DNA from 3 places in the Cytobacillus sp. FSL K6-0265 genome. Region 3 is predicted to be linked to each of the others. Evidence: a T-box and tRNA genes for the amino acid it is inferred to sense, from the RefSeq annotation. Region 3 holds a T-box; the other regions hold tRNA genes.
What was found. The T-box of region 3 lies ahead of MHH73_RS16100 (valine--tRNA ligase). A T-box ahead of a tRNA ligase gene usually reads a tRNA of that ligase, here a tRNA-Val.

Region 1 (10,590 bases), 3.1 Mb from region 3:
CTTCGTCCTTTACCTGATAAATTCCATGGTTTAAAAGATGTTGAGCAAAGATATCGCCAGCGTTACCTAGATTTGATTATGAGTGAAGAAAGTAAACATACCTTCATTACACGTAGTCGTATTATACAATCTATGAGACGTTATTTAGACGATCAGGGTTATCTTGAAGTCGAAACACCAATGATGCATGCCATTGCAGGTGGGGCTTCAGCCAAACCTTTTATTACTCATCATAATGCGTTAGATATGGAATTATATATGCGTATTGCCATTGAACTACACTTAAAACGCCTGATTGTTGGTGGGATGGAGAAAGTGTATGAAATCGGTCGTGTATTCCGTAATGAGGGCGTGTCTACAAGACATAACCCTGAGTTTACGATGATTGAACTATATGAGGCTTATGCTGATTATCGTGATATTATGAGTTTGACAGAGAACCTTATTGCACATATTGCAGAAGAAGTACTAGGATCAACAACTGTTCAGTATGGAGAATATGAAATTAATCTGAAACCAGAGTGGAAAAGACTTCATATGGTAGATGCGGTGAAAGAATATACTGGTGTAGACTTCTGGAAAGAAACATCAGTTGAGGAAGCACGTGCACTTGCAAAAGAGCATGGTGTGGAAATTACCGAGCATATGCAATATGGTCATATCGTCAATGAATTCTTTGAACAAAAAGTGGAAGAGAAGTTAATTCAACCTACCTTTATTTTCGGACACCCGGTAGAAATCTCTCCTCTTGCGAAAAAGAATGAGAACGATCCACGTTTTACTGATCGTTTTGAGTTATTTATAGTCGCTAGAGAACACGCTAATGCATTCACTGAGCTTAATGATCCGATTGATCAAAAAGAACGCTTTGAAGCGCAGTTAAAAGAGCGTGAGCAAGGAAACGATGAAGCACATATGATGGATAACGACTTTATTGAAGCACTAGAATACGGAATGCCGCCAACAGGTGGACTAGGTATTGGTGTAGACCGTTTAGTTATGTTACTAACAAACGCAGCTTCTATTAGAGATGTATTGTTGTTCCCGCATATGCGTCAGAAATAAATATTAATTGATGAAAAAAGCCAGTGGAAGTTCACAAAAGGGGACTTCCACTGGCTTTAAATGTACTTAAACAAATGAAGCGGTGTGAATGGAAGTTATGTGAAAGTTAAGGAACAAATAGATGTTTTTGTATAAGGATTCGGTATAGAATATAAAAAGAGACTGGTTTTTAATGGTGAAGATTTTACTTATTTAATTAAAGTAATAGTACAATAGAAAAAACTTATTAAAAGATTAGTTGAGAAGCTAAATGACAGATTTGAAGTTTGTTTTTTAAAAAAAGAAGTTTCTTTATAAAAACTTTAAAAATTATATTGCAAACACTTTTTAATCGTGATATAGTAGTTTTTGTCCCCAAGAGAGAGCGAGATTTGCTCAATCATTCATCAAAAATTATTTTTAAAAAATAGTTGACATGATGATGACGGGGTGGTAAGATAATAAAGTCGCTTCTGAAGCGATTGAGATTGTTCTTTGAAAACTGAACGAACATAAAACGTCAAGCGTAATTCTAAAAAAAAGCTGATTTATCAGCAACGAAGCACCATAGGTGCAAACGAGCTAATCAAACACTTTATTGGAGAGTTTGATCCTGGCTCAGGACGAACGCTGGCGGCGTGCCTAATACATGCAAGTCGAGCGAATCAGAGGGAGCTTGCTCCCGATGATTAGCGGCGGACGGGTGAGTAACACGTGGGCAACCTGCCTGTAAGACTGGGATAACTCCGGGAAACCGGGGCTAATACCGGATAATATCTATTTATACATATAATTAGATTGAAAGATGGTTCTGCTATCACTTACAGATGGGCCCGCGGCGCATTAGCTAGTTGGTGAGGTAACGGCTCACCAAGGCGACGATGCGTAGCCGACCTGAGAGGGTGATCGGCCACACTGGGACTGAGACACGGCCCAGACTCCTACGGGAGGCAGCAGTAGGGAATCTTCCGCAATGGACGAAAGTCTGACGGAGCAACGCCGCGTGAGTGATGAAGGTTTTCGGATCGTAAAACTCTGTTGTTAGGGAAGAACAAGTATCGGAGTAACTGCCGGTACCTTGACGGTACCTAACCAGAAAGCCACGGCTAACTACGTGCCAGCAGCCGCGGTAATACGTAGGTGGCAAGCGTTGTCCGGAATTATTGGGCGTAAAGCGCGCGCAGGCGGTTCCTTAAGTCTGATGTGAAAGCCCACGGCTCAACCGTGGAGGGTCATTGGAAACTGGGGAACTTGAGTGCAGAAGAGGAAAGTGGAATTCCAAGTGTAGCGGTGAAATGCGTAGAGATTTGGAGGAACACCAGTGGCGAAGGCGACTTTCTGGTCTGTAACTGACGCTGAGGCGCGAAAGCGTGGGGAGCAAACAGGATTAGATACCCTGGTAGTCCACGCCGTAAACGATGAGTGCTAAGTGTTAGAGGGTTTCCGCCCTTTAGTGCTGCAGCAAACGCATTAAGCACTCCGCCTGGGGAGTACGACCGCAAGGTTGAAACTCAAAGGAATTGACGGGGGCCCGCACAAGCGGTGGAGCATGTGGTTTAATTCGAAGCAACGCGAAGAACCTTACCAGGTCTTGACATCCTCTGACAATCCTAGAGATAGGACTTTCCCCTTCGGGGGACAGAGTGACAGGTGGTGCATGGTTGTCGTCAGCTCGTGTCGTGAGATGTTGGGTTAAGTCCCGCAACGAGCGCAACCCTTGATCTTAGTTGCCAGCATTTAGTTGGGCACTCTAAGGTGACTGCCGGTGACAAACCGGAGGAAGGTGGGGATGACGTCAAATCATCATGCCCCTTATGACCTGGGCTACACACGTGCTACAATGGATGGTACAAAGGGCTGCAAGACCGCGAGGTTTAGCCAATCCCATAAAACCATTCTCAGTTCGGATTGTAGGCTGCAACTCGCCTACATGAAGCCGGAATCGCTAGTAATCGCGGATCAGCATGCCGCGGTGAATACGTTCCCGGGCCTTGTACACACCGCCCGTCACACCACGAGAGTTTGTAACACCCGAAGTCGGTGGGGTAACCTTTTGGAGCCAGCCGCCTAAGGTGGGACAGATGATTGGGGTGAAGTCGTAACAAGGTAGCCGTATCGGAAGGTGCGGCTGGATCACCTCCTTTCTAAGGAATATACGGAATTAACTTGATGTTAGATTGTTCGTTCAGTTTTGAGAGTATAATCTCTCAATTCAATCGTTCTTTGAAAACTAGATAATGTAATGAAGAAGATTACCGAGTAATCGCCACCTTAGTTATTTTCTCTCTATATTATATAGAGTATGAAATACTAAACTTTTTTTAATAAACACAACCGTGAGGGAAGCGAAAGCAACCCAAACATAGGTTAAGTTAATAAGGGCGCACGGTGAATGCCTTGGCACTAGGAGCCGATGAAGGACGGGACTAACACCGATATGCTTCGGGGAGCTGTAAGTAAGCTTTGATCCGGAGATTTCCGAATGGGGAAACCCCCTATCCGTTATGGGATAGGATCCATACCTGAATACATAGGGTATGGAAGGCAGACCCGGGGAACTGAAACATCTAAGTACCCGGAGGAAGAGAAAGCAAACGCGATTCCCTGAGTAGCGGCGAGCGAAACGGGATTAGCCCAAACCAAGAGGCTTGCCTCTTGGGGTTGTAGGACATTCTATACGGAGTTACAAAGGAACGAGATAGACGAAGAGGTCTGGAAAGGCCCGCCATAGGAGGTAAAAGCCCTGTAGTCGAAACTTCGTTCCCTCCAGAGTGGATCCTGAGTACGGCGGGACACGAGAAATCCCGTCGGAAGCAGGGAGGACCATCTCCCAAGGCTAAATACTCCCTAGTGACCGATAGTGAACCAGTACCGTGAGGGAAAGGTGAAAAGCACCCCGGAAGGGGAGTGAAAGAGATCCTGAAACCGTGTGCCTACAAGTAGTTAGAGCCCGTTAATGGGTGATAGCGTGCCTTTTGTAGAATGAACCGGCGAGTTACGATTACATGCGAGGTTAAGTTGGACAGACGGAGCCGTAGCGAAAGCGAGTCTGAATAGGGCGAATATAGTATGTGGTCGTAGACCCGAAACCAGGTGATCTACCCATGTCCAGGGTGAAGTCCAGGTAACACTGGATGGAGGCCCGAACCCACGTACGTTGAAAAGTGCGGGGATGAGGTGTGGGTAGCGGAGAAATTCCAATCGAACTTGGAGATAGCTGGTTCTCTCCGAAATAGCTTTAGGGCTAGCCTCATGCGTAAGAATCTTGGAGGTAGAGCACTGTTTGGACTAGGGGCCCTCATCGGGTTACCGAATTCAGACAAACTCCGAATGCCAAAGATTTATCCATGGGAGTCAGACTGCGAGTGATAAGATCCGTAGTCAAGAGGGAAACAGCCCAGACCACCAGCTAAGGTCCCAAAGTATACGTTAAGTGGAAAAGGATGTGGAGTTGCTTAGACAACCAGGATGTTGGCTTAGAAGCAGCCACCATTTAAAGAGTGCGTAATAGCTCACTGGTCGAGTGACTCCGCGCCGAAAATGTACCGGGGCTAAACGTATCACCGAAGCTGTGGATTGAACATCGTAGATGTTCAGTGGTAGGAGAGCGTTCTAAGGGCGTTGAAGCTAGACCGTAAGGACTGGTGGAGCGCTTAGAAGTGAGAATGCCGGTATGAGTAGCGAAAGATGGGTGAGAATCCCATCCACCGAATGCCTAAGGTTTCCTGAGGAAGGCTCGTCCGCTCAGGGTTAGTCGGGACCTAAGCCGAGGCTGAAAAGCGTAGGCGATGGACAACAGGTTGATATTCCTGTACCACCGTATTCTGTTTGAGTGATGGGGGGACGCAGGAGGATAGGGTAAGCGCACTATTGGATGTGCGTCTAAGCAGTTAGAGGGACCATGAGGCAAATCCCATGGTCACATACCTTGAGCTGTGATAGCGAGGGAAATTTAGTACCGAAGTTCTTGATTCCACACTGCCAAGAAAAGCCTCTAGCGAGGAATAAGGTGCCCGTACCGCAAACCGACACAGGTAGGCGAGGAGAGAATCCTAAGGTGAGCGAGAGAACTCTCGTTAAGGAACTCGGCAAAATGACCCCGTAACTTCGGGAGAAGGGGTGCTCATTAGGGTGTTAAAGCCTTGATGAGCCGCAGTGAATAGGCCCAGGCGACTGTTTAGCAAAAACACAGGTCTCTGCGAAGCCGCAAGGCGAAGTATAGGGGCTGACGCCTGCCCGGTGCTGGAAGGTTAAGAGGAGAGGTTAGCTCACGCGAAGCTTTGAATCGAAGCCCCAGTAAACGGCGGCCGTAACTATAACGGTCCTAAGGTAGCGAAATTCCTTGTCGGGTAAGTTCCGACCCGCACGAAAGGCGTAACGATCTGGGCACTGTCTCAACGAGAGACTCGGTGAAATTATAGTACCTGTGAAGATGCAGGTTACCCGCGACAGGACGGAAAGACCCCGTGGAGCTTTACTGTAGCCTGATATTGAATTTTGGTACAGCTTGTACAGGATAGGTAGGAGCCTTAGAAGCCGGAGCGCTAGCTTCGGTGGAGGCGTCGGTGGGATACTACCCCCGCTGTATTGAAATTCTAACCCACATCCCTTATCGGGATGGGAGACAGTGTCAGGTGGGCAGTTTGACTGGGGCGGTCGCCTCCTAAAGAGTAACGGAGGCGCCCAAAGGTTCCCTCAGAATGGTTGGAAATCATTCGTAGAGTGTAAAGGCACAAGGGAGCTTGACTGCGAGACCTACAAGTCGAGCAGGGACGAAAGTCGGGCTTAGTGATCCGGTGGTTCCGCATGGAAGGGCCATCGCTCAACGGATAAAAGCTACCCCGGGGATAACAGGCTTATCTCCCCCAAGAGTCCACATCGACGGGGAGGTTTGGCACCTCGATGTCGGCTCATCGCATCCTGGGGCTGTAGTCGGTCCCAAGGGTTGGGCTGTTCGCCCATTAAAGCGGTACGCGAGCTGGGTTCAGAACGTCGTGAGACAGTTCGGTCCCTATCCGTCGTGGGCGCAGGAAATTTGAGAGGAGCTGTCCTTAGTACGAGAGGACCGGGATGGACGCACCGCTGGTGTACCAGTTGTCTTGCCAAAGGCATCGCTGGGTAGCTATGTGCGGAAGGGATAAGTGCTGAAAGCATCTAAGCATGAAGCCCCCCTCGAGATGAGATTTCCCATAGCGCAAGCTAGTAAGATCCCTGAAAGATGATCAGGTTGATAGGTTAGAGGTGGAAGTGTGGCGACACATGTAGCTGACTAATACTAATCGATCGAGGACTTAACCAAAAAACGAAATGCGGAGGCGCCTTGTCCAGGTGCGACAAGCATAAGACGAATTTGACAGGAGGTTGTTCTTTAACCTCATGACAAATTTGGCTTATGACCTCGAGCACCTAGGCGCCGTAGCTAGACAGCACTACGTAAGTAGTACCGTCAGCACGCATAGGCGATTACTCAATAACAATCTTCTTCAACATTACCTAGTTTTGAGGGAACGATTCCCTTACAATTTCATAGTCCGGTGGCGATAGCGAGAAGGTCACACCCGTTCCCATACCGAACACGGAAGTTAAGCTTCTCAGCGCCGATGGTAGTTAGGGGCTGTCCCCTTGTGAGAGTAGGACGTTGCCGGGCATACATATTGGAGGATTAGCTCAGCTGGGAGAGCATCTGCCTTACAAGCAGAGGGTCGGCGGTTCGATCCCGTCATCCTCCACCATTTTTTTGTGTTTATTTGCCGGCCTAGCTCAATTGGTAGAGCAACTGACTTGTAATCAGTAGGTTGGGGGTTCAAGTCCTCTGGCCGGCACCACTTGTACGAGCCATTAGCTCAGTTGGTAGAGCATCTGACTTTTAATCAGAGGGTCGAAGGTTCGAGTCCTTCATGGCTCACCATTTATATATGCGGGTGTGGCGGAATTGGCAGACGCACCAGACTTAGGATCTGGCGCCGCAAGGCGTGGGGGTTCGACTCCCTTCACCCGCACCATTTTTATTTTAATATTTGCGGAAGTAGTTCAGTGGTAGAACATCACCTTGCCAAGGTGAGGGTCGCGGGTTCGAATCCCGTCTTCCGCTCCAATAAGTGCCGGGGTGGCGGAACTGGCAGACGCACAGGACTTAAAATCCTGCGGTAGGTGACTACCGTACCGGTTCGATTCCGGTCCTCGGCACCACTTATTGATGCGCCCGTAGCTCAATTGGATAGAGCGTTTGACTACGGATCAAAAGGTTAGGGGTTCGACTCCTCTCGGGCGCGCCATAAACGGGAAGTAGCTCAGCTTGGTAGAGCACTTGGTTTGGGACCAAGGGGTCGCAGGTTCGAATCCTGTCTTCCCGACCATTTTTATTACTTTTTTGGGGCCTTAGCTCAGCTGGGAGAGCGCCTGCTTTGCACGCAGGAGGTCAGCGGTTCGATCCCGCTAGGCTCCACCAAAAACATTTTAAAAAAAGTTATTGACATAACAACTTAAGATGTTGTATGATTATAAAGTCGCTTCTGAAGCGAACGAGATTGTTCTTTGAAAACTGAACGAACATAAAACGTCAAGCGTAATTCTAAAAAAGCTGATTTATCAGCAACAAAGCACCATAGGTGCAAACGAGCTAATCAAACACTTTATTGGAGAGTTTGATCCTGGCTCAGGACGAACGCTGGCGGCGTGCCTAATACATGCAAGTCGAGCGAATCAGAGGGAGCTTGCTCCCAATGATTAGCGGCGGACGGGTGAGTAACACGTGGGCAACCTGCCTGTAAGACTGGGATAACTCCGGGAAACCGGGGCTAATACCGGATAATATCTATTTATACATATAATTAGATTGAAAGATGGTTCTGCTATCACTTACAGATGGGCCCGCGGCGCATTAGCTAGTTGGTGAGGTAACGGCTCACCAAGGCGACGATGCGTAGCCGACCTGAGAGGGTGATCGGCCACACTGGGACTGAGACACGGCCCAGACTCCTACGGGAGGCAGCAGTAGGGAATCTTCCGCAATGGACGAAAGTCTGACGGAGCAACGCCGCGTGAGTGATGAAGGTTTTCGGATCGTAAAACTCTGTTGTTAGGGAAGAACAAGTATCGGAGTAACTGCCGGTACCTTGACGGTACCTAACCAGAAAGCCACGGCTAACTACGTGCCAGCAGCCGCGGTAATACGTAGGTGGCAAGCGTTGTCCGGAATTATTGGGCGTAAAGCGCGCGCAGGCGGTTCCTTAAGTCTGATGTGAAAGCCCACGGCTCAACCGTGGAGGGTCATTGGAAACTGGGGAACTTGAGTGCAGAAGAGGAAAGTGGAATTCCAAGTGTAGCGGTGAAATGCGTAGAGATTTGGAGGAACACCAGTGGCGAAGGCGACTTTCTGGTCTGTAACTGACGCTGAGGCGCGAAAGCGTGGGGAGCAAACAGGATTAGATACCCTGGTAGTCCACGCCGTAAACGATGAGTGCTAAGTGTTAGAGGGTTTCCGCCCTTTAGTGCTGCAGCAAACGCATTAAGCACTCCGCCTGGGGAGTACGACCGCAAGGTTGAAACTCAAAGGAATTGACGGGGGCCCGCACAAGCGGTGGAGCATGTGGTTTAATTCGAAGCAACGCGAAGAACCTTACCAGGTCTTGACATCCTCTGACAATCCTAGAGATAGGACTTTCCCCTTCGGGGGACAGAGTGACAGGTGGTGCATGGTTGTCGTCAGCTCGTGTCGTGAGATGTTGGGTTAAGTCCCGCAACGAGCGCAACCCTTGATCTTAGTTGCCAGCATTCAGTTGGGCACTCTAAGGTGACTGCCGGTGACAAACCGGAGGAAGGTGGGGATGACGTCAAATCATCATGCCCCTTATGACCTGGGCTACACACGTGCTACAATGGATGGTACAAAGGGCTGCAAGACCGCGAGGTTTAGCCAATCCCATAAAACCATTCTCAGTTCGGATTGTAGGCTGCAACTCGCCTACATGAAGCCGGAATCGCTAGTAATCGCGGATCAGCATGCCGCGGTGAATACGTTCCCGGGCCTTGTACACACCGCCCGTCACACCACGAGAGTTTGTAACACCCGAAGTCGGTGGGGTAACCTTTTGGAGCCAGCCGCCTAAGGTGGGACAGATGATTGGGGTGAAGTCGTAACAAGGTAGCCGTATCGGAAGGTGCGGCTGGATCACCTCCTTTCTAAGGAATATACGGAATTGACTTGATGTTAGACTGTTCGTTCAGTTTTGAGAGTGCAATCTCTTTGATATGAATAAATACTTTACCGTAAAGTTATGTGGGCCTATAGCTCAGCTGGTTAGAGCGCACGCCTGATAAGCGTGAGGTCGATGGTTCGAGTCCATTTAGGCCCACCATTTCAACTTTAATACGGGGCCTTAGCTCAGCTGGGAGAGCGCCTGCTTTGCACGCAGGAGGTCAGCGGTTCGATCCCGCTAGGCTCCACCAACAAATCGTTCTTTGAAAACTAGATAATGTAATGAAGAAGATTACCGAGTAATCGCCACCTTAGTTATTTTCTCTCTATATTATATAGAGTATGAAATACTAAACTTTTTTTAATAAACACAACCGTGAGGGAAGCGAAAGCAACCCAAACATAGGTTAAGTTAATAAGGGCGCACGGTGAATGCCTTGGCACTAGGAGCCGATGAAGGACGGGACTAACACCGATATGCTTCGGGGAGCTGTAAGTAAGCTTTGATCCGGAGATTTCCGAATGGGGAAACCCCCTATCCGTTATGGGATAGGATCCATACCTGAATACATAGGGTATGGAAGGCAGACCCGGGGAACTGAAACATCTAAGTACCCGGAGGAAGAGAAAGCAAACGCGATTCCCTGAGTAGCGGCGAGCGAAACGGGATTAGCCCAAACCAAGAGGCTTGCCTCTTGGGGTTGTAGGACATTCTATACGGAGTTACAAAGGAACGAGATAGACGAAGAGGTCTGGAAAGGCCCGCCATAGGAGGTAAAAGCCCTGTAGTCGAAACTTCGTTCCCTCCAGAGTGGATCCTGAGTACGGCGGGACACGAGAAATCCCGTCGGAAGCAGGGAGGACCATCTCCCAAGGCTAAATACTCCCTAGTGACCGATAGTGAACCAGTACCGTGAGGGAAAGGTGAAAAGCACCCCGGAAGGGGAGTGAAAGAGATCCTGAAACCGTGTGCCTACAAGTAGTTAGAGCCCGTTAATGGGTGATAGCGTGCCTTTTGTAGAATGAACCGGCGAGTTACGATTACATGCGAGGTTAAGTTGGACAGACGGAGCCGTAGCGAAAGCGAGTCTGAATAGGGCGAATATAGTATGTGGTCGTAGACCCGAAACCAGGTGATCTACCCATGTCCAGGGTGAAGTCCAGGTAACACTGGATGGAGGCCCGAACCCACGTACGTTGAAAAGTGCGGGGATGAGGTGTGGGTAGCGGAGAAATTCCAATCGAACTTGGAGATAGCTGGTTCTCTCCGAAATAGCTTTAGGGCTAGCCTCATGCGTAAGAATCTTGGAGGTAGAGCACTGTTTGGACTAGGGGCCCTCATCGGGTTA
Region 2 (10,590 bases), 3.0 Mb from region 3:
CTCGTGCTGGTGCGATGGCTATTCGTACTGAACATGAAATCTTAGGTGTAATTGAAAATATGGCTTTCTTTGAAAGTAAAGTTACGGGTGAAAAAGAATATGTCTTCGGTCATGGTGGCGGAGAAAAACTTGCAGAAGAACTAAGAACAGAGGTAATTGGTCAATTACCACTGCAACAGCCTGATTGGAGCGAAGAAGATTTCGCCCCATCTATTTATGACGCAGATCATCGTTTAGGAAAAATCTATACAGAAATTGCACAACAAGTAATTGAAAAAGCATAATAAGAAAAGCATTTGGATGTTAAATCCAAATGCTTTCTTTATAGTACTCTCCAGAACCTTATTCACCGCCACCTTCTTGGCCGCCTTCTCCCTCACCGCCTTGTTCACCGCCACTACCTTCGCCACCACCTTCGCTACCGCCGCCGCCTTCTTTACCTGATTTACCTGATTGTGATTCTTCGGCTGCTTTCATAAGAACATCTTGTAATTTTGCCTTAAACAGCGGGCTTTCAAAGGTTTCAGTAATGACTGTTTGCAAATGCTCCCTAAATGCTTGGCTTTTCATCACTTCTGTTAATTCCTTCTCCATTTCGGGATCCTTTAGAATGTCCATCATCATTTTTTGATAATCTGGATCCTTCATTAAGTCCTTGAGTAACTCTTCATTCTCTGATTTCATGCTTTTAGCCATTGTTTCAGCAAATGCTGGGTCTTCAAAGGACTTTTTCCAAAACTCTGTGCCTTTATCTGATGTCAGCGTACTCTCGATTGTCTCTGTCACCATATTCTGGTCCATTACTAGTTGCTGTTTTATTTTTTCATCTGCCATTAAGTCTTGTAATGCTTGTTTTCCGTCATCCGTTTTTAGTATATCTACAATCATTTTCTTCGTTTGATCATAGTCCATATGCTCACTACCTGATTGCGAACATGCTGTTAAGGTTAGAATGAGGAGCAATGGAATAATAAAAAGGCTTTTTTTCATGTTAAACTGCCTCCTAAAATAAATATCCCGTACTAATAGAATGAAGAAAATCTGTCAATATTATGCGTAAATTGCGGATTGCCTAGATTTTTCAAGTAAAGGTTTGGTACAATCATTAAGTGATAATAACGTTATGGGGGAAAAGGAATTGACTAGCCGAGCTTGGATCAAATTTTTTATAACCACATTACTTGTCGGTGGCGTTGCAACAGGGGTTATTGGTTTTGTCGTGCGTTGGGATGAATTTTCTCATTTATTTACCAATTTTGATGGGTTGGAAATACTATCTGTTCTTTTTTGGTTATTCGGTGTCGGTTTAATTTTTAGTATTATTAGTCAAATGGGATTTTTCGCATATTTAACAGTGCATCGTTTTGGATTGGGTATATTTAAGTCTCATCAACTATGGAATGCTGTGCAAATTGTGTTGATTTTATTTGTACTATTTGATTTAGTGTACTTCCGTTATAAAGCTTTTGCGGATACAGGAGATAGTATTCTCCCTTATTTGGGTCTTGCAAGTGTTGTTTTAATAGCTGGTCTAGTTATTGCAGCTTTAAAAGTATCCACTACGAATAAACATGCTTTTGTACCAGCATTGTTCTTTATGGTGGTCGTGACAACGATTGAATGGGTGCCGGTATTAAGGGTAAACGAAGAAAGCTGGTTATGGTTAATGGTTCTCCCTTTAATCATTTGTAATGCTTATCAATTACTGGTGTTACCAAAATATAATGCAGAATCAGCCCGTCAAAGAGAAAGATTACAAGCAAAAAAGTCGTCTGTTTAAGCAGGCGACTTTTTTGTTATTTAATTAATTTCTTCTGTCGTTGCATTGGCATTGGCCATCATTTCTGAAATCGTTACTAGCTCAAGCTGTTCCTTTTTGAACCCATTTAGGATTGAAGGCAATGCTTTGGATGTTTGTTTCACGGAATCAGATGCATGCATCAGCACGATTTCTCCATTTTCAGCTTCGAGTACTTTTTGAATAATTTTATCTGTACCCGGATTTGTCCAGTCTTTAGAATCTAAACTCCAATGAACGACTGTATAGCCTAATTGTTTGGCGGCTGCTAAGGTTTTTTTATCAAAGTGACCAGTAGGTGGCCTAACATATTTAATATCCTTAATATTTAACTTAGCAAACGCGGTTTGTGCTCTAGCTAAATCTTGTCTGATTTTATCCTCTTCTAGCTCTGTATAGTCTTCGTAATTATAGCCTAGTATACCGATTTCATATCCAGATTTAGCAATACGTTCGACAATATCAGGGTGGCTCTCAGCCCATGAGCCTGATAAGAAAAATGTCGCAGAAGTCACGTTTTCTTTTTTTAATAAGTCTAAAATAGGCTCAGCCTTTTCATCGCCCCAACCAATATTAAAAGTGAGAGCCACTCCTTTCTCCCCTTTATATAATGCCTTCGGGGCGTCTTTTGTAGAAAAAACAGGTAAATGAATCGTTGTTTCCATAAACATAAACATGGCTGTGAAAAATGCTGCCACCAAAATTAAAATCATTTGTTTTAATCTCTTTGCATGAAATACATAAAAGAACTTCATTCTTTTTCACCTCGTCCTAATACATCCTTGTCCTATATCTATGCAAAAAAAATTAAAAACATGATGAATTTATCATTATAAAAAGAGTGGGGATGGGTAATATATTGATAGCTTGTCAAAGAGAGGGTGGAACAATCGTTGATCGGGTTATTACTAAATGGAAAAGAACAACAAGAAATTGAATACTTATTAAAGAGAGAGATGGATGAAATTTTGTTCGATTTAGAAGATGAGCGAATTGCAGATGTCGTTAAAGTTGCAATGAAGGAGAAATATGAGATTCTTTTAAGCTTATTCAAAAGGGTTGTTCCAGCACATGAATATGCTCATTATAAATTAAATGAAAAAAAGAATAAAAAAATGAAAAAAAGTCATTGACGTTTTAAAAGATATGGTGTTATTATATTAAAGCAGTCGTTAGTGACATCAACTACTAAAAAGTTTTTAAATAAAAAACAAAAAAATTGTTGACAAAAACGAACTGAGATGTTAAATTAATAAAGTCGCTTCTGAAGCGAACGAGATTGTTCTTTGAAAACTGAACGAACATAAAACGTCAAGCGTAATTCTAAAAAAGCTGATTATCAGCAACAAAGCACCATAGGTGCAAACGAGCTAATCAAACACTTTATTGGAGAGTTTGATCCTGGCTCAGGACGAACGCTGGCGGCGTGCCTAATACATGCAAGTCGAGCGAATCAGAGGGAGCTTGCTCCCAATGATTAGCGGCGGACGGGTGAGTAACACGTGGGCAACCTGCCTGTAAGACTGGGATAACTCCGGGAAACCGGGGCTAATACCGGATAATATCTATTTATACATATAATTAGATTGAAAGATGGTTCTGCTATCACTTACAGATGGGCCCGCGGCGCATTAGCTAGTTGGTGAGGTAACGGCTCACCAAGGCGACGATGCGTAGCCGACCTGAGAGGGTGATCGGCCACACTGGGACTGAGACACGGCCCAGACTCCTACGGGAGGCAGCAGTAGGGAATCTTCCGCAATGGACGAAAGTCTGACGGAGCAACGCCGCGTGAGTGATGAAGGTTTTCGGATCGTAAAACTCTGTTGTTAGGGAAGAACAAGTATCGGAGTAACTGCCGGTACCTTGACGGTACCTAACCAGAAAGCCACGGCTAACTACGTGCCAGCAGCCGCGGTAATACGTAGGTGGCAAGCGTTGTCCGGAATTATTGGGCGTAAAGCGCGCGCAGGCGGTTCCTTAAGTCTGATGTGAAAGCCCACGGCTCAACCGTGGAGGGTCATTGGAAACTGGGGAACTTGAGTGCAGAAGAGGAAAGTGGAATTCCAAGTGTAGCGGTGAAATGCGTAGAGATTTGGAGGAACACCAGTGGCGAAGGCGACTTTCTGGTCTGTAACTGACGCTGAGGCGCGAAAGCGTGGGGAGCAAACAGGATTAGATACCCTGGTAGTCCACGCCGTAAACGATGAGTGCTAAGTGTTAGAGGGTTTCCGCCCTTTAGTGCTGCAGCAAACGCATTAAGCACTCCGCCTGGGGAGTACGACCGCAAGGTTGAAACTCAAAGGAATTGACGGGGGCCCGCACAAGCGGTGGAGCATGTGGTTTAATTCGAAGCAACGCGAAGAACCTTACCAGGTCTTGACATCCTCTGACAATCCTAGAGATAGGACTTTCCCCTTCGGGGGACAGAGTGACAGGTGGTGCATGGTTGTCGTCAGCTCGTGTCGTGAGATGTTGGGTTAAGTCCCGCAACGAGCGCAACCCTTGATCTTAGTTGCCAGCATTTAGTTGGGCACTCTAAGGTGACTGCCGGTGACAAACCGGAGGAAGGTGGGGATGACGTCAAATCATCATGCCCCTTATGACCTGGGCTACACACGTGCTACAATGGATGGTACAAAGGGCTGCAAGACCGCGAGGTTTAGCCAATCCCATAAAACCATTCTCAGTTCGGATTGTAGGCTGCAACTCGCCTACATGAAGCCGGAATCGCTAGTAATCGCGGATCAGCATGCCGCGGTGAATACGTTCCCGGGCCTTGTACACACCGCCCGTCACACCACGAGAGTTTGTAACACCCGAAGTCGGTGGGGTAACCTTTTGGAGCCAGCCGCCTAAGGTGGGACAGATGATTGGGGTGAAGTCGTAACAAGGTAGCCGTATCGGAAGGTGCGGCTGGATCACCTCCTTTCTAAGGAATATACGGAATTAACTTGATGTTAGATTGTTCGTTCAGTTTTGAGAGTATAATCTCTCAATTCAATCGTTCTTTGAAAACTAGATAATGTAATGAAGAAGATTACCGAGTAATCGCCACCTTAGTTATTTTCTCTCTATATAATTATAGATAGAGTAAAGATACTAAACTTTTTTTAATGAACACAACCGTGAGGGTTGTGAGAAGCAAGCAGTTCAAGGAAGCGAGTGAGGAAACACCGGAGTGTGCGTCTTGTGCACATGAGGATGTTGACGAGTGAGCTGACACCGAAATGCGTAGCTTATCGCAAGCCGAACATAGGTTAAGTTAATAAGGGCGCACGGTGAATGCCTTGGCACTAGGAGCCGATGAAGGACGGGACTAACACCGATATGCTTCGGGGAGCTGTAAGTAAGCTTTGATCCGGAGATTTCCGAATGGGGAAACCCCCTATCCGTTATGGGATAGGATCCATACCTGAATACATAGGGTATGGAAGGCAGACCCGGGGAACTGAAACATCTAAGTACCCGGAGGAAGAGAAAGCAAACGCGATTCCCTGAGTAGCGGCGAGCGAAACGGGATTAGCCCAAACCAAGAGGCTTGCCTCTTGGGGTTGTAGGACATTCTATACGGAGTTACAAAGGAACGAGATAGACGAAGAGGTCTGGAAAGGCCCGCCATAGGAGGTAAAAGCCCTGTAGTCGAAACTTCGTTCCCTCCAGAGTGGATCCTGAGTACGGCGGGACACGAGAAATCCCGTCGGAAGCAGGGAGGACCATCTCCCAAGGCTAAATACTCCCTAGTGACCGATAGTGAACCAGTACCGTGAGGGAAAGGTGAAAAGCACCCCGGAAGGGGAGTGAAAGAGATCCTGAAACCGTGTGCCTACAAGTAGTTAGAGCCCGTTAATGGGTGATAGCGTGCCTTTTGTAGAATGAACCGGCGAGTTACGATTACATGCGAGGTTAAGTTGGACAGACGGAGCCGTAGCGAAAGCGAGTCTGAATAGGGCGAATATAGTATGTGGTCGTAGACCCGAAACCAGGTGATCTACCCATGTCCAGGGTGAAGTCCAGGTAACACTGGATGGAGGCCCGAACCCACGTACGTTGAAAAGTGCGGGGATGAGGTGTGGGTAGCGGAGAAATTCCAATCGAACTTGGAGATAGCTGGTTCTCTCCGAAATAGCTTTAGGGCTAGCCTCATGCGTAAGAATCTTGGAGGTAGAGCACTGTTTGGACTAGGGGCCCTCATCGGGTTACCGAATTCAGACAAACTCCGAATGCCAAAGATTTATCCATGGGAGTCAGACTGCGAGTGATAAGATCCGTAGTCAAGAGGGAAACAGCCCAGACCACCAGCTAAGGTCCCAAAGTATACGTTAAGTGGAAAAGGATGTGGAGTTGCTTAGACAACCAGGATGTTGGCTTAGAAGCAGCCACCATTTAAAGAGTGCGTAATAGCTCACTGGTCGAGTGACTCCGCGCCGAAAATGTACCGGGGCTAAACGTATCACCGAAGCTGTGGATTGAACATCGTAGATGTTCAGTGGTAGGAGAGCGTTCTAAGGGCGTTGAAGCTAGACCGTAAGGACTGGTGGAGCGCTTAGAAGTGAGAATGCCGGTATGAGTAGCGAAAGATGGGTGAGAATCCCATCCACCGAATGCCTAAGGTTTCCTGAGGAAGGCTCGTCCGCTCAGGGTTAGTCGGGACCTAAGCCGAGGCTGAAAAGCGTAGGCGATGGACAACAGGTTGATATTCCTGTACCACCGTATTCTGTTTGAGTGATGGGGGGACGCAGGAGGATAGGGTAAGCGCACTATTGGATGTGCGTCTAAGCAGTTAGAGGGACCATGAGGCAAATCCCATGGTCACATACCTTGAGCTGTGATAGCGAGGGAAATTTAGTACCGAAGTTCTTGATTCCACACTGCCAAGAAAAGCCTCTAGCGAGGAATAAGGTGCCCGTACCGCAAACCGACACAGGTAGGCGAGGAGAGAATCCTAAGGTGAGCGAGAGAACTCTCGTTAAGGAACTCGGCAAAATGACCCCGTAACTTCGGGAGAAGGGGTGCTCATTAGGGTGTTAAAGCCTTGATGAGCCGCAGTGAATAGGCCCAGGCGACTGTTTAGCAAAAACACAGGTCTCTGCGAAGCCGCAAGGCGAAGTATAGGGGCTGACGCCTGCCCGGTGCTGGAAGGTTAAGAGGAGAGGTTAGCTCACGCGAAGCTTTGAATCGAAGCCCCAGTAAACGGCGGCCGTAACTATAACGGTCCTAAGGTAGCGAAATTCCTTGTCGGGTAAGTTCCGACCCGCACGAAAGGCGTAACGATCTGGGCACTGTCTCAACGAGAGACTCGGTGAAATTATAGTACCTGTGAAGATGCAGGTTACCCGCGACAGGACGGAAAGACCCCGTGGAGCTTTACTGTAGCCTGATATTGAATTTTGGTACAGCTTGTACAGGATAGGTAGGAGCCTTAGAAGCCGGAGCGCTAGCTTCGGTGGAGGCGTCGGTGGGATACTACCCCCGCTGTATTGAAATTCTAACCCACATCCCTTATCGGGATGGGAGACAGTGTCAGGTGGGCAGTTTGACTGGGGCGGTCGCCTCCTAAAGAGTAACGGAGGCGCCCAAAGGTTCCCTCAGAATGGTTGGAAATCATTCGTAGAGTGTAAAGGCACAAGGGAGCTTGACTGCGAGACCTACAAGTCGAGCAGGGACGAAAGTCGGGCTTAGTGATCCGGTGGTTCCGCATGGAAGGGCCATCGCTCAACGGATAAAAGCTACCCCGGGGATAACAGGCTTATCTCCCCCAAGAGTCCACATCGACGGGGAGGTTTGGCACCTCGATGTCGGCTCATCGCATCCTGGGGCTGTAGTCGGTCCCAAGGGTTGGGCTGTTCGCCCATTAAAGCGGTACGCGAGCTGGGTTCAGAACGTCGTGAGACAGTTCGGTCCCTATCCGTCGTGGGCGCAGGAAATTTGAGAGGAGCTGTCCTTAGTACGAGAGGACCGGGATGGACGCACCGCTGGTGTACCAGTTGTCTTGCCAAAGGCATCGCTGGGTAGCTATGTGCGGAAGGGATAAGTGCTGAAAGCATCTAAGCATGAAGCCCCCCTCGAGATGAGATTTCCCATAGCGTCAGCTAGTAAGATCCCTGAAAGATGATCAGGTTGATAGGTTAGAGGTGGAAGTGTGGCGACACATGTAGCTGACTAATACTAATCGATCGAGGACTTAACCAAAAACGAAAAGCGAAAGCGCCTTGCACAGGTGCGACAAGCATAAGACGAGTTCGATAGGAGGTTGTTCTTTAACCTCATAGCGAAATTGGCTTATGACCTCGAGCACCTAGGCGCTGTAGCTGGACAATTCGAAATGCGGGCGGCTCCTTGCCGCCGCAGCTAGACAGCACTACGTAAGTAGCACAGTCAGCAACGCATAGGCGATTACTCAACAACAATCTTCTTCAACATTACCTAGTTTTCAGAGAATGATTTTTAAAATTTCTCTTGAAAAATTCATAAAAGACGTTATAATAATAAATGTCTTTAAAAAGTCCGGTGGCGATAGCGAGAAGGTCACACCCGTTCCCATACCGAACACGGAAGTTAAGCTTCTCAGCGCCGATGGTAGTTAGGGGCTGTCCCCTTGTGAGAGTAGGACGTTGCCGGGCATACATATTATAATATTATTCCGCAGTAGCTCAGTGGTAGAGCATTCGGCTGTTAACCGAACGGTCGTAGGTTCGAATCCTACCTGCGGAGCCATTTTAAACAAAATCAAAGATATTTAGCTGATGCTTCCATAGCTCAGCAGGTAGAGCACTTCCATGGTAAGGAAGAGGTCACCGGTTCGAGCCCGGTTGGAAGCTCTGGTAAGAACTTTAAATATTTTTGGCCCCTTGGTCAAGCGGTTAAGACACCGCCCTTTCACGGCGGTAACACGGGTTCGAATCCCGTAGGGGTCACCATTTTGGAGGATTAGCTCAGCTGGGAGAGCATCTGCCTTACAAGCAGAGGGTCGGCGGTTCGATCCCGTCATCCTCCACCATTTAAAATTACTATAGATGGGCCGGCCTAGCTCAATTGGTAGAGCAACTGACTTGTAATCAGTAGGTTGGGGGTTCAAGTCCTCTGGCCGGCACCATTTTAATATATTTATGTCGGAGGGGTAGCGAAGTGGCTAAACGCGGCGGACTGTAAATCCGCTCCTTCGGGTTCGGCAGTTCGAATCTGCCCCCCTCCACCATTTCAATTTTATTTGAATGAAAATCCAAAAAGCGGACATAATATAATTAGTCCTTTTTATTTTGTTTTTTTACATACGATGGGCTATAGCCAAGCGGTAAGGCAACGGATTTTGATTCCGTCATTCGCAGGTTCGATCCCTGCTAGCCCAGCCATTTTCGAGCCATTAGCTCAGTTGGTAGAGCATCTGACTTTTAATCAGAGGGTCGAAGGTTCGAGTCCTTCATGGCTCACTAAATCCTTAAACATTTATGTTTAAGGATTTTTATTTGTTGTTTTACATTTTTCCCAATTACAAAGATTTTCACAAAGATCGGAATCGGCCTCTCTTTTTTCCATCCTTTTAACAGACTTCCTAGGCATGCAGAAGAAACGCAGCTATTTTTGGTGATTTTATAATTGCCCCTAGCGCTTTAATAAATGTCCTTTTTTTGTATAGATATACAAAATTTTGCACAGTTGAACCACCAGAATGTAACCGTTTACAATAGAATTAGAATTTATTCTGGGTAGGGGGAGCAACTATATGAAAAAAATTTCGATTATTGGTATGCCGATGGACTTGGGACAATTAAGAAGAGGGGTAGACATGGGGCCAAGTGCCATCCGATATGCGGGCATTGAAAATAGATTACAACAACTTAATCACCAAGTTGATGATTTAGGGGATATTGAAATAGGTAGGTCGACTGAACAAATAGATAAGGATACAGGTTTAAGAAACTTGGACTTAATTGCAGCGAAAACTAAAATCTTAGCAGATCAAGTTGATGGGGTAGTAGAAAAAGGAGCATTTCCTCTTGTTTTAGGAGGGGATCATAGTATTGCTATTGGTACATTAGCTGGTTTATTGCAGCATTATCACAACTTAGGTGTCATTTGGTACGACGCACACGGGGATTTAAATACAGCAGAAACTTCTCCTTCCGGTAATATTCATGGTATGTCCTTAGCAGTTGCTTTAGGACATGGACATCCGTTGTTATTAGAAGTGGGCGGCGTCCATAGGAAGTTAAAGCCAGAAAATGTTGTAATTATCGGAGCAAGGTCTTTAGACGAAGGAGAAAGAGATTTGATTAAAGCTAAAGGAATAAAAGTCTTTACGATGCATGAGATTGATCGTTTAGGCATGCCGAGGGTAATGGAAGAGACGATTAGTTATTTACAAGACCGAACAGATGGTGTTCATCTTTCGCTAGATTTAGATGGTCTTGATCCATCTGATGCACCTGGTGTGGGTACACCGGTTATGGGGGGAATTAGTTATCGTGAGAGCCATCTGGCAATGGAGATATTAGCTGAATCACAATTGATTACTTCGGCCGAATTTGTTGAGGTTAATCCGATATTAGATGAAAGAAATAAAACAGCTGATGCAGCGGTGGCTTTAATGGGCTCGCTATTCGGAGAAAAATTACTATAAAGTGAAAGAAGCTTGAGTCGATGCTCAAGCTTCTTTTTTTAATGTTAATGTATAGTATCTATTAATTAGGTTGTCCAATTCAATGCTCGCTTTAAGAACTTGGTGGTTTGAAAATGAAGAAATAGAAGCAAGTTCAACCATTTTAGCTCTGTGGATTTCAATATCTTTTAAT
Region 3 (10,590 bases):
ACTTCTACGCATGGATACTTATTACATTTTCTTTAATTATTAATCGCATTATGAAAGTTGATTTTATCGTTTTCTTCACAAATGTACTTGGTTTTTTTATTATGGCTTTACATACATTTGCTCCTATTGAGATTGAATCAGATGTGTTGGCGAATCAATTGATGTCTGAGCTCCTCTTTTTTCATATTATTGGTGCGATTCTCTCATATGGTGCTTTTTCATTGTCATTTGTATTTGCTCTTTTATATTTGATTCAATATGATTTGTTGAAGAGAAAAAAGTGGGGTTCAAGGCTGATTCGAATTGCGAATTTATCACAACTAGAAAAAATGTCTTATCTATTTGCTAGTATAGGGGTGCCTATGTTAGTGATTAGTTTAATATTAGGGATACAATGGGCTTATATGAAATTACCAAATATGGTATGGTTGGATTCAAAAGTGCTTGGTTCCTTATTGGTCCTCATTTTGTATAGTATTTACTTATATTTAAAGGTTGGCAGAGGAATGAGTGGTAAATCACTTGCTACTTGGAATGTGGCTGCTTTCCTTGTTGTATTAATTAATTTTTTCTTATTTGGAAGGTTATCGTCTTTCCATTTCTGGTATGAATAAGAAAAGGAATATGTTTTTAAAGAATAGGGAGGCTGTCATGAGAAAAATAATTGTCGGTTCAAGAAGAAGTAAGCTTGCGTTAACACAAACGAATTGGGTGATTGAACAGTTACGCCGTTTGAATCCTGCAGTTGATTTTGAAGTAAAAGAAATTGTGACAAAAGGAGATAAAATCCTGGATGTTACCCTTTCAAAGGTAGGAGGAAAAGGCCTATTCGTTAAAGAAATAGAACAAGCGATGTTAGATAAGGAAATTGACATGGCTGTACATAGTATGAAGGACATGCCAGCTGTCTTACCTGAAGGATTGACCATTGGTTGTATTCCGGAAAGAGAAGACTATCGAGATGCACTTATTTCCAAAGGCCATGTGAAATTAGCTGACTTAAAACCAGGCGCAATTATCGGGACAAGTAGTTTAAGAAGAGGTTCACAACTCTTGGCTAAAAGACCAGATTTAGAAATTAAATGGATTCGCGGGAATATTGATACACGTCTTGCTAAGCTTGAAACAGAAGAATATGATGCCATTATTCTGGCTGCTGCCGGCCTATCAAGAATGGGATGGACAAAGGAAATCGTTACAGAATTTATTGATCCAGATATTTGTTTACCAGCCGTTGGTCAAGGTGCACTCTCTATCGAATGTAGAGAAGATGATCATGAACTAAGAAAACTTTTAGATGCATTCACATGTGAGGAAACGAAAAAAACAGTGCTTGCCGAGCGTGCATTTCTTCATAAAATGGAGGGCGGTTGCCAAGTGCCAATTGCCGGATTTGCACGTTTAACTGAGAATGGGGAAGTAAGTTTAACTGGCTTAGTTGGTTCTCCGGATGGCCGTACGATTTATAAAGATATGGTTGTTGGCGATGATCCTGAGACAATAGGGTATCAAGTTGCAGAAAATTTATCGGAATTAGGTGCAAAAGCATTAATTGATGCAGTTAAAGAGGAGTTAGACAAAGGATGATTCATGAGGACAGTGCCTTACATGGAATGTCTGTCCTTATTCCCCGAAGTAAAGATCAATCGGAGGCTAGTGGTGAGTTGGTCAGATCCCTTGGTGGACATCCAGTGATTATCCCATTAATTTCTTTTAGAGAAACAACAGATGCCCATTCTTTAAAAACCATCGATTTCACACAATATCAATGGGTTATTTTCACAAGTAGTGTGTCAGTTGATGTGTTTTTTACATATGTGTCACAAAAGACTAACTTACCAAAGTTGGCCGTTATAGGAAAGAAAACGGCTGAAACGTTGGCGCAATATGACATGAAAGCTGATTTCATGCCATCGGAATTTGTTGCTGAAACATTTGCCCATGAATTTATCGCCATTTTAGGGGGAGAACAAAATATTTTCTTGCCTAAGGGCAACCTCGCCCGCGATTTTATTAAGCAAAAGCTTGTGGAAGCAAAGCATAGAGTGACTGAACGAATCGTTTATGAAAATTTTTTTCCTGACGAGAGTAAACAAGTATTAACAGATCGCTTATTGAATGAGGGCATAGATATATTATTATTTACGAGCCCGTCAACAATTGACCATTTTATGGAAATTGTCGAGCGTTATGGTTTGAAGGATCAAATAAGGAAGAGTATCATCGGTTGTATCGGACCAATAGCTGCAAAAAGAGCAGAATTTTACGGTTTGAAGGTACATGCTGTACCGACAGTATATACATTTAAACATTTAATTAATGAAGTAATTAAAGTCATTTCTTAATCAAGTTGGAGGTAGTACAATGAATAGTCAATTTAATCGTCACCGCCGTTTACGTAGGACAGCAAATATGCGCAATCTAGTTAGAGAAACGCATCTACATGTGGAGGATTTTATTTATCCTATTTTTGTTGCAGAAGGCCAAGATATTAAAAAAGAAATTCCTTCTATGCCAGGTATTTATAATTTATCATTAGACCATTTAACTGAAGAGATGGATGAGGTTGTTTCTTTAGGTATCCAATCTATTTTATTATTTGGTGTTCCTCTTGAAAAAGATGATTGTGGTACACAGGCGTATCATGAACATGGAATTGTCCAAGAAGCAACAAGATTAATTAAGGAGAAGTATCCAGACATTTTGGTCGTTGCTGATACTTGTCTTTGTGAGTATACTGACCATGGCCATTGTGGATTGATTGAAAATGGGGAAATATTAAATGACGCTTCATTAGAATTACTTGTGCAAACAGCTATTAGTCAAGCGAAAGCCGGTGCAGATATTATTGCTCCTTCCAATATGATGGATGGATTTACAATAGCTATTCGTGAAGGTCTTGATGAGGCAGGCTTTGAACATATACCTGTTATGTCTTATGCGGTCAAATACGCGTCTGCTTTTTACGGGCCATTTAGAGACGCTGCTGGTAGTACACCGCAATTTGGTGATCGGAAATCATACCAAATGGACCCTGCAAATCGCTTAGAAGCAATAAGAGAAGCTGAATCAGATTTAATGGAAGGTGCAGACTTCCTCATTGTAAAGCCTGGGATGCCTTATCTTGATATTGTTCGTGATGTGAAAAACAATATTAATTTACCACTTGTTACTTATAATGTAAGTGGCGAATACTCCATGGTAAAAGCTGCTGCACAAAATGGCTGGATTGATGAAGAAAGAATCGTACTTGAGATGCTAACAGGGATGAAGAGAGCTGGTAGTGATCTAATTATTACTTATCATGCAAAAGATGCAGCCAAATGGCTGAATTCACACAAATAAGAAAAGAGGGATGTTTATGCGTTCATATGAAAAGTCACAAGCCGCATTTAAAGAAGCAGTTAAACTCATGCCTGGTGGAGTAAACTCCCCAGTCCGTGCCTTTAAGTCGGTCGATATGGATCCGATTTTTATGGAAAAAGGCCAAGGGTCAAAAATCTATGATATTGATGGGAATGAATATATCGATTATGTCCTTTCATGGGGCCCGCTCATTTTAGGACATGCTAATGAAAAAGTCGTTTCTGCAGTGAAGGAAGTTGCTGAAAATGGAACAAGTTTCGGGGCACCAACACTAATTGAAAATGAATTAGCACAGCTTGTCATCGATCGTGTTCCTTCAATTGATGTAATTCGGATGGTTTCATCAGGTACAGAAGCAACGATGAGTGCACTAAGATTAGCTAGAGGGTTCACAGGACGGAATAAAATTTTGAAGTTTGAGGGCTGTTATCACGGTCATGGGGATTCTCTCTTAATTAAAGCGGGTTCTGGTGTAGCTACACTTGGATTGCCTGATAGCCCTGGTGTGCCTGAAGGGATTGCTAAGAATACGATTACAGTTCCTTACAATGATCTTGAAGGTGTGAAATACGCTTTTGAACAATTTGGTGAAGATATCGCTGCCATCATCGTTGAACCTGTCGCTGGTAATATGGGAGTTGTCCCTCCAGTAGAAGGATTTTTGCAAGGGTTGCGTGATGTGACAAATGAATACGGCGCCCTTCTTATTTTTGATGAGGTGATGACAGGTTTCCGTGTGGATTATAACTGTGCCCAAGGTTTCTTCGGCATTACACCTGATTTAACTTGCTTAGGAAAAGTTATAGGTGGTGGACTGCCTGTGGGTGCGTACGGTGGTAAACGGGAAATTATGGAGCAAGTTGCACCAAGTGGGCCTATTTATCAAGCAGGTACTCTATCAGGTAACCCGCTTGCGATGGCTGCAGGGTATGCGACATTAAGCCAATTAACACCTGATACGTATGCGAGCTTTATTAAGAAAGCCGATAAACTCGAATTAGGCTTGAGAACAGCAGCAGAAAAATATGAGATTCCACATACAATTAACCGTGCAGGATCAATGATTGGTCTATTTTTTACAAATGAAGATGTCATTAATTATGATAAAGCGAGAACGTCTAATCTTGACTTCTTTGCTTCTTATTATCGTGAAATGGCGCTTCAAGGCGTATTCCTTCCACCATCACAATTCGAAGGTTTATTCCTATCTACAGCGTTAACGGATGAAGATATTGATCAAACAATTGTCGCAGCTGAAAAAGCATTTGCGAAATTGAAATAAGTTTTTAGCGAACAAATTCCGAAATGGAATTGTTCGCTTTTTTATTTTCGATAGACAAATGCTTTAGAGAGCGCGCAAAGAGAAGAATATCAGTAACAAAGAGGTAAAGACAGCTGCATTGATAAGGCTCAAACATTGGGAAACAATCAAAGAGAAAGTTATGTAGACGATGATCTCCGTGTGAAAAGGCGTTAGATTTTAACATTCACAGGTCCTAAATTGATCGATTCCCCTTTAACAATATCGTTAATCTAGCGAAGACTCGCTCCTTTCTAAGTAAAGTAATCATAATTCACTTTTCGCCCTCATAAAGTGTAAGAGAAAAGATGTTATTGTTTTTTGATGATATGGGAGGAGGAGTCGAATATGTCTCAAGGAAATCCGTCGAACTTGCGGTTTTCGCTAGAGGAATCCGTTTGGTTTCAAAAAGGACAGGAAGTATCACAATTACTTTCGATTTCACTTGATCCGAATATAACGATTCAGGATAGTGAGCAGTATGTAACAATTCAAGGAGCCCTAGAACTAACAGGTGAATATCATCGTGATGAATCAACCGAGGAAAGTATGAATGAACCACCATCTACATTAAGATTTATCCAATCTGTGGAAGAAAGGGAAGAGGGCGTATGTGAGTTTACTCACTATTTTCCTGTAGATATTACAATCCCAAATAATCGCATTGAAAGATTGGATGATATTGATGTCCAAGTAGAGTCATTTGATTATATGTTTCCTGAAAGAAGTTGCATGAAGCTCCATGCCAACTTGACGATATCTGGTTTGTATGGTGATCAACAGCATGTAGCATATACCGAAGATGAGAATAATGTGCTAGAGCTTGACACGGTCGAACGTTCAACGGCTCAAGTTGAAGAAGAAGATACCAGTCGTGAAGAAGAACATACAGAGATTAACTTCACCTTACCGGAGGAAAATAAAAAAGATGAGGATGTGTTTGTTGCTGAAGCGAAGCAGGAGCCAGAAGTGGTTGAAGAAGAACCGGTTTTAAATCGCTCCTTACCTATTCTTGAGCCCCATGAAGAGGAACCCATTGATATGCCAGAGGTTTCTTTTATAGCTAATCGATATGAAGAGAAAAAGCAGGAAGCAGAAGAAATCTTTGAGGTTAAGCAAGTAGAAGAAACAAAACCGGTTCAAGAGCATGAAGAGGTGAAAGATGAGCTTGAATCTTCTTCGGAAGAAGTCAAACAACAGAAGAAGAAAGTAAAGGGCAAAAAAAGCATGAGTTTAACAGAATTTTTTGCTCGTAAAGAAGATGAAGAACAATTGACGAAGGTTAAGGTATGTATTGTCCAGCCCAATGACACGATTGATCTTATTTCAGAAAGATATGATGTGACACCACAAATATTAATGAGAGCCAATCAACTTGAATTGAATCAAGAAGTGCATGAAGGCCAAGTATTATATATCCCTGTAGCTGTAACAAACTAGCAGCTGATAAGGGTAGCCTATTATGAGCAGATCTCACCGGTCTGCTCGCATTTTTATCAGTGTCACTTGTTTACTTACCAATAAAGGTAAGGGAGGAAAGTGAGTGGTCTAAGTGGCAAAGGAAAATAGATTAAAAAAATATGGTCCCATTTTAAAACACTATGCACTTGAGCCTAATTTCATCGAAAGTTTTGGTAGCGTTCAGAAGGTTTACTCTAGCAAAGGTGTTTTTTCTTTGAAAAAAATAAAAGCAAATCATGGAGCGGACTTCATTCGTTATATTCAACAATTATACCAGATGGGATACAACCGGATTGTCCCGATTTATCCGACGGTTGACGGTAGGTATGCCGTTTTACACGAACAAAAGCTGTATTACTTAATGCCTTGGCTAGCAAATGAGATTAAAGAAGATCAATTTGAACGTCATCAACAAATGTTTAGAGAACTTGCTCGCTTGCATGTCTTAAGTACGAAAGAAGTGGAAGTTTCTAAGGAAGAACGTGAGGAGCATTATGAAAATACGTTACTAGAATGGGAAAAGCAGAGTGAATTTTTAAATGGTTTTATTGAAACATGTGAATCTAGGGAATATATGTCTCCTTATGAGTTGATGTTTACACAATATTATAATGATATCGCTCAAGCGTTAACTTTCTCAACGAAGAAATTAAAGGATTGGTACGAGAAAACAAAGGAAGAGGAAAAAGTTCGTACTGCTGTTATACACGGAAAAATTTCTACCGAACATTTTTTGTATGATGAGCGTGGATATGGTTATTTTTTGAATTTTGAGGAAGCGAAGAGAAGTTCACCTATGCATGATCTTCTTCCGTTCTTATCAAGATCTTTAAAAACCTTTCCGAAGCGTGCGGACGATGCCGTCGATTGGATTTACACTTATTTTAAGCATTATCCGTTTAGAGAAGATGAAATGCTTTTATTTCAAAGTTATTTTGCTCATCCAGGACCTGTCATTCGCGCAGCAGAAAAATATCATAATGGTAAGTCGAGAAAGAATGAAAGAAAGCATGTAGAACATATACAAAGGCAATTTTGGTTATTAAAGAATACGGAATATGTAGCCATGAGGATTGATGAAATTGAGCGTCAGAAAAAACAAGCACAAGAAGCAGCTGAAAAAGCGAAGGCAGAACAAGAAGGAGCCCAAAATGGATAAAAACTGGGCTCCTATATTCATTTTAAGAAGCAATCAAACTTATTCGGTAAAAATTAATATATAGTGTGCATTTGCATCCTCATCCCGCCTTTTTTCATCATACATAACAAGTCTAAAATAAGAGCCATTTTTCTTATAAGTTGGTCCCTTTTTTTATTATCATGTATATAATAAAAAAAATTGGTCATCCTTATTGACTATAGTGACTATTTTTAGGTAGTATTATTTTATATTCAAACAAATGAAAAGCTTTGATAGGGAAGAGTACATTGGCGCTTTGCTTTAAGAGAGGAAAATCAATTGCTGAGAGATTTTCTAAGCGAATCCATTGGAAGGTCGCCCTGGAGCTTCTTTCGTGAACATAGTTCTATTATTAGCGAAAGACGGGAACGCCGTTATCCATTCGAGAGTCAATTACTAAAGATATCTGTAATTGAAAAAAAGGTGGTACCGCGGAAGCAACTCCATTCGTCCTTTTTGTGACGAGTGGAGTTTTTTATTTTGCTTTTGTTTGATTGTTAGCGATAAGCGAATGTGAGAAAGGATGAATAGGCGATGGAAGAGAATAATATCACGATGCCAACAAAATATGACCCTCAGTCTATTGAACAAGGTCGTTATGATTGGTGGTTAAAAGGAAAATATTTTGAGGCAAAAGATGATCCGGAGAAAAAACCTTATACGATTGTGATTCCGCCACCAAATGTAACGGGAAGATTGCATCTAGGTCATGCATGGGATACAACGCTGCAAGATATTTTGACGAGAATGAAGCGCATGCAAGGCTATGATGTGCTATGGCTACCTGGTATGGACCATGCAGGTATTGCTACTCAAGCAAAAGTTGAGCAAAAACTGCGCGAAGAAGGCAAAAGTCGTTATGATCTAGGTCGTGAAGCCTTTGTAGAGGAAACGTGGAAATGGACGAATGAATATAAAGGACATATTAGACAACAATGGTCTAAGCTTGGTCTCGGTTTAGATTATAACCGTGAACGCTTTACACTAGATGAAGGGTTATCAGATGCTGTACAAGAAGTTTTCGTTGCTTTATACAATAAAGGTTTGATTTATAGAGGCGAGTATATTATTAACTGGGACCCTTCTACTCAAACCGCTTTATCTGATATAGAAGTTATTCATAAAGATGTTCAAGGGGCATTCTATCATATGCGCTATCCATTAACAGATGGTAGTGGTCATATTGAAATTGCGACAACAAGACCTGAAACGATGCTTGGTGATACAGCGGTTGCAGTTCACCCTAAAGATGAGCGTTATCAACACTTGATTGGTAAAACGGTTAAACTTCCTATTACTGGCAGAGAAATTCCGATTGTTGCAGATGATTATGTTGACATGGAATTTGGTTCAGGAGCAGTAAAAATTACACCAGCTCATGACCCAAATGACTTTGAAATTGGTAATCGTCACAATCTAACAAGAATTCTAGTAATGAATGAAGACGGGTCAATGAATGAGAATGCTGGCAAATATCAAGGGTTAGATCGTTTCGAATGTCGTAAACAAATCGTTAAAGATTTGCAAGAAGAAGGTATTCTTTTTGAAATCGAAGAGCATCTTCATTCTGTTGGTCATTCAGAACGTAGTGGAGCAGTTGTAGAACCTTATTTGTCTACCCAATGGTTTGTAAAAATGCAACCACTTGCTGATGCGTCAGTTGAGTTGCAAAAGGGTGAAGATAAAGTCAACTTCGTTCCAGATCGTTTTGAAAATACGTATTTACGCTGGATGGAAAATATTCGTGACTGGTGTATTTCTCGTCAACTTTGGTGGGGCCATCGCATCCCAGCTTGGTATCATAAGGAAACAGGTGAAGTATATGTAGGAACAGAAGCACCAAGTGATAGTGAGAACTGGAAACAAGATGAAGATGTGCTTGATACATGGTTTTCATCAGCGTTATGGCCATTCTCTACCTTAGGCTGGCCGAATGAAGAAAGTGCTGATTTTAAACGTTATTATCCGACTGATGCGTTAGTAACCGGTTATGATATCATTTTCTTCTGGGTATCTAGAATGATTTTCCAAGGTATTGAATTTACTGGTGGCCGTCCATTTAAAGATGTACTTATTCACGGGTTGGTTCGTGATGCGGAAGGTCGTAAGATGAGTAAGTCACTAGGTAATGGCGTTGATCCAATGGATGTGATTGAGAAATATGGTGCAGACTCTTTACGCTATTTCTTATCAACAGGAAGCTCACCAGGTCAAGATTTACGTTTCAGCTTTGAAAAAGTAGAATCTACGTGGAATTTTGCCAATAAAATTTGGAATGCTTCTCGATTTGCTTTGATGAACATGAATGGATTAACTTATGATGAAATTGATTTAACTGGTGAAAAATCGGTTGCAGATAAATGGATTCTCACTCGCTTGAATGAAACGATTGAAACGGTAACAAGGCTATCCGATCGTTATGAGTTTGGTGAAGTAGGACGTATCCTCTATAATTTCATTTGGGATGATTTCTGTGACTGGTATATTGAAATGGCGAAACTGCCATTATACGGTGAAGATGAAGCGGCTAAACAGACAACAAGATCTGTTCTTGCTTATGTATTAGACCAAACAATGAGATTATTACATCCATTCATGCCGTTTATTACAGAGGAAATCTGGCAAAACCTTCCTCATAAAGGGGAATCGATTACAGTTGCCTCTTGGCCGACTGTGAATGAGGAACTTTCGGATAAAGCAGCAGCAGAAGAAATGAAACTGCTTGTTGAAATTATTCGTTCCGTACGTAATATTCGTGCAGAGGTAAACACACCATTGAGTAAGAAGATTGATATGCTCATTAAAACAAAAGATGAAAAAGTACAAAAAGTGTTAAGTAAAAATGTTGGTTATATTGAACGCTTCTGTAACCCTGAGCAATTAACCATAGCGATTGATGCGAAAGCACCTGATAAAGCGATGACGGCAATTGTTACTGGAGCAGAAATTATTCTACCATTAGCAGGTTTAATTAATATCGACGAAGAAATTGCTCGTCTGCAAAAAGAATGGGATAAGTTAAATAAAGAAGTAGAGCGTGTTCAGAAAAAATTAAGCAATGAAGGTTTTCTGAAGAAAGCACCTGAAAAAGTAATCGCTGAAGAAAAAGCGAAAGAACAGGATTATAGCGAAAAACGCTCAGCAGTTGAAGCACGAATGAACGAATTAAAAGGTGAATAAGGTATAATAGGAGGGGAGGCGAAATATCGTCTCCTCTTATCATGGTTATATTAATAAAGGTGGCAGATAGACATGTTTACAACATATGAAGAAGCAATTGGTT

Region 1: it has a tRNA-Val gene. The T-box ahead of MHH73_RS16100 (valine--tRNA ligase) is inferred to sense a tRNA for this amino acid. The anticodon was not compared.
Region 2: it has a tRNA-Val gene. The T-box ahead of MHH73_RS16100 (valine--tRNA ligase) is inferred to sense a tRNA for this amino acid. The anticodon was not compared.

What each region holds. Positions count from the first base shown of each region.
Region 1 covers NZ_JBBOPE010000001.1:89,619-100,208, forward strand. The annotation lists gene lysS (lysine--tRNA ligase) at 1-1,065, shown strand, start outside; rRNA gene MHH73_RS00455 (16S ribosomal RNA) at 1,640-3,188, shown strand; rRNA gene MHH73_RS00460 (23S ribosomal RNA) at 3,410-6,343, shown strand; rRNA gene rrf (5S ribosomal RNA) at 6,575-6,691, shown strand; tRNA gene MHH73_RS00470 (tRNA-Val) at 6,701-6,776, shown strand; tRNA gene MHH73_RS00475 (tRNA-Thr) at 6,794-6,869, shown strand; tRNA gene MHH73_RS00480 (tRNA-Lys) at 6,877-6,952, shown strand; tRNA gene MHH73_RS00485 (tRNA-Leu) at 6,962-7,046, shown strand; tRNA gene MHH73_RS00490 (tRNA-Gly) at 7,064-7,138, shown strand; tRNA gene MHH73_RS00495 (tRNA-Leu) at 7,145-7,233, shown strand; tRNA gene MHH73_RS00500 (tRNA-Arg) at 7,243-7,319, shown strand; tRNA gene MHH73_RS00505 (tRNA-Pro) at 7,324-7,400, shown strand; tRNA gene MHH73_RS00510 (tRNA-Ala) at 7,417-7,492, shown strand; rRNA gene MHH73_RS00515 (16S ribosomal RNA) at 7,677-9,225, shown strand; tRNA gene MHH73_RS00520 (tRNA-Ile) at 9,325-9,401, shown strand; tRNA gene MHH73_RS00525 (tRNA-Ala) at 9,417-9,492, shown strand; rRNA gene MHH73_RS00530 (23S ribosomal RNA) at 9,647-10,590, shown strand, end outside.
Region 2 covers NZ_JBBOPE010000001.1:227,852-238,441, forward strand. The annotation lists gene MHH73_RS01165 (Mrp/NBP35 family ATP-binding protein) at 1-284, shown strand, start outside; gene gerD (spore germination lipoprotein GerD) at 343-990, opposite strand; gene MHH73_RS01175 (KinB-signaling pathway activation protein) at 1,139-1,780, shown strand; gene pdaB (polysaccharide deacetylase family sporulation protein PdaB) at 1,801-2,553, opposite strand; gene MHH73_RS01185 (hypothetical protein) at 2,692-2,931, shown strand; rRNA gene MHH73_RS01190 (16S ribosomal RNA) at 3,182-4,730, shown strand; rRNA gene MHH73_RS01195 (23S ribosomal RNA) at 5,057-7,990, shown strand; rRNA gene rrf (5S ribosomal RNA) at 8,305-8,421, shown strand; tRNA gene MHH73_RS01205 (tRNA-Asn) at 8,441-8,515, shown strand; tRNA gene MHH73_RS01210 (tRNA-Thr) at 8,547-8,619, shown strand; tRNA gene MHH73_RS01215 (tRNA-Glu) at 8,644-8,718, shown strand; tRNA gene MHH73_RS01220 (tRNA-Val) at 8,723-8,798, shown strand; tRNA gene MHH73_RS01225 (tRNA-Thr) at 8,819-8,894, shown strand; tRNA gene MHH73_RS01230 (tRNA-Tyr) at 8,913-8,996, shown strand; tRNA gene MHH73_RS01235 (tRNA-Gln) at 9,076-9,150, shown strand; tRNA gene MHH73_RS01240 (tRNA-Lys) at 9,156-9,228, shown strand; gene rocF (arginase) at 9,522-10,418, shown strand; gene MHH73_RS01250 (aspartyl-phosphate phosphatase Spo0E family protein) at 10,443-10,590, opposite strand, start outside.
Region 3 covers NZ_JBBOPE010000001.1:3,179,344-3,189,933, reverse strand. The annotation lists gene MHH73_RS16135 (cytochrome C assembly family protein) at 1-614, shown strand, start outside; gene hemC (hydroxymethylbilane synthase) at 652-1,587, shown strand; gene MHH73_RS16125 (uroporphyrinogen-III synthase) at 1,584-2,345, shown strand; gene hemB (porphobilinogen synthase) at 2,365-3,345, shown strand; gene hemL (glutamate-1-semialdehyde 2,1-aminomutase) at 3,362-4,648, shown strand; gene spoVID (stage VI sporulation protein D) at 5,015-6,106, shown strand; gene ysxE (spore coat protein YsxE) at 6,219-7,286, shown strand; T-box leader at 7,529-7,765, shown strand; gene MHH73_RS16100 (valine--tRNA ligase) at 7,842-10,487, shown strand; gene MHH73_RS16095 (bifunctional folylpolyglutamate synthase/dihydrofolate synthase) at 10,560-10,590, shown strand, end outside.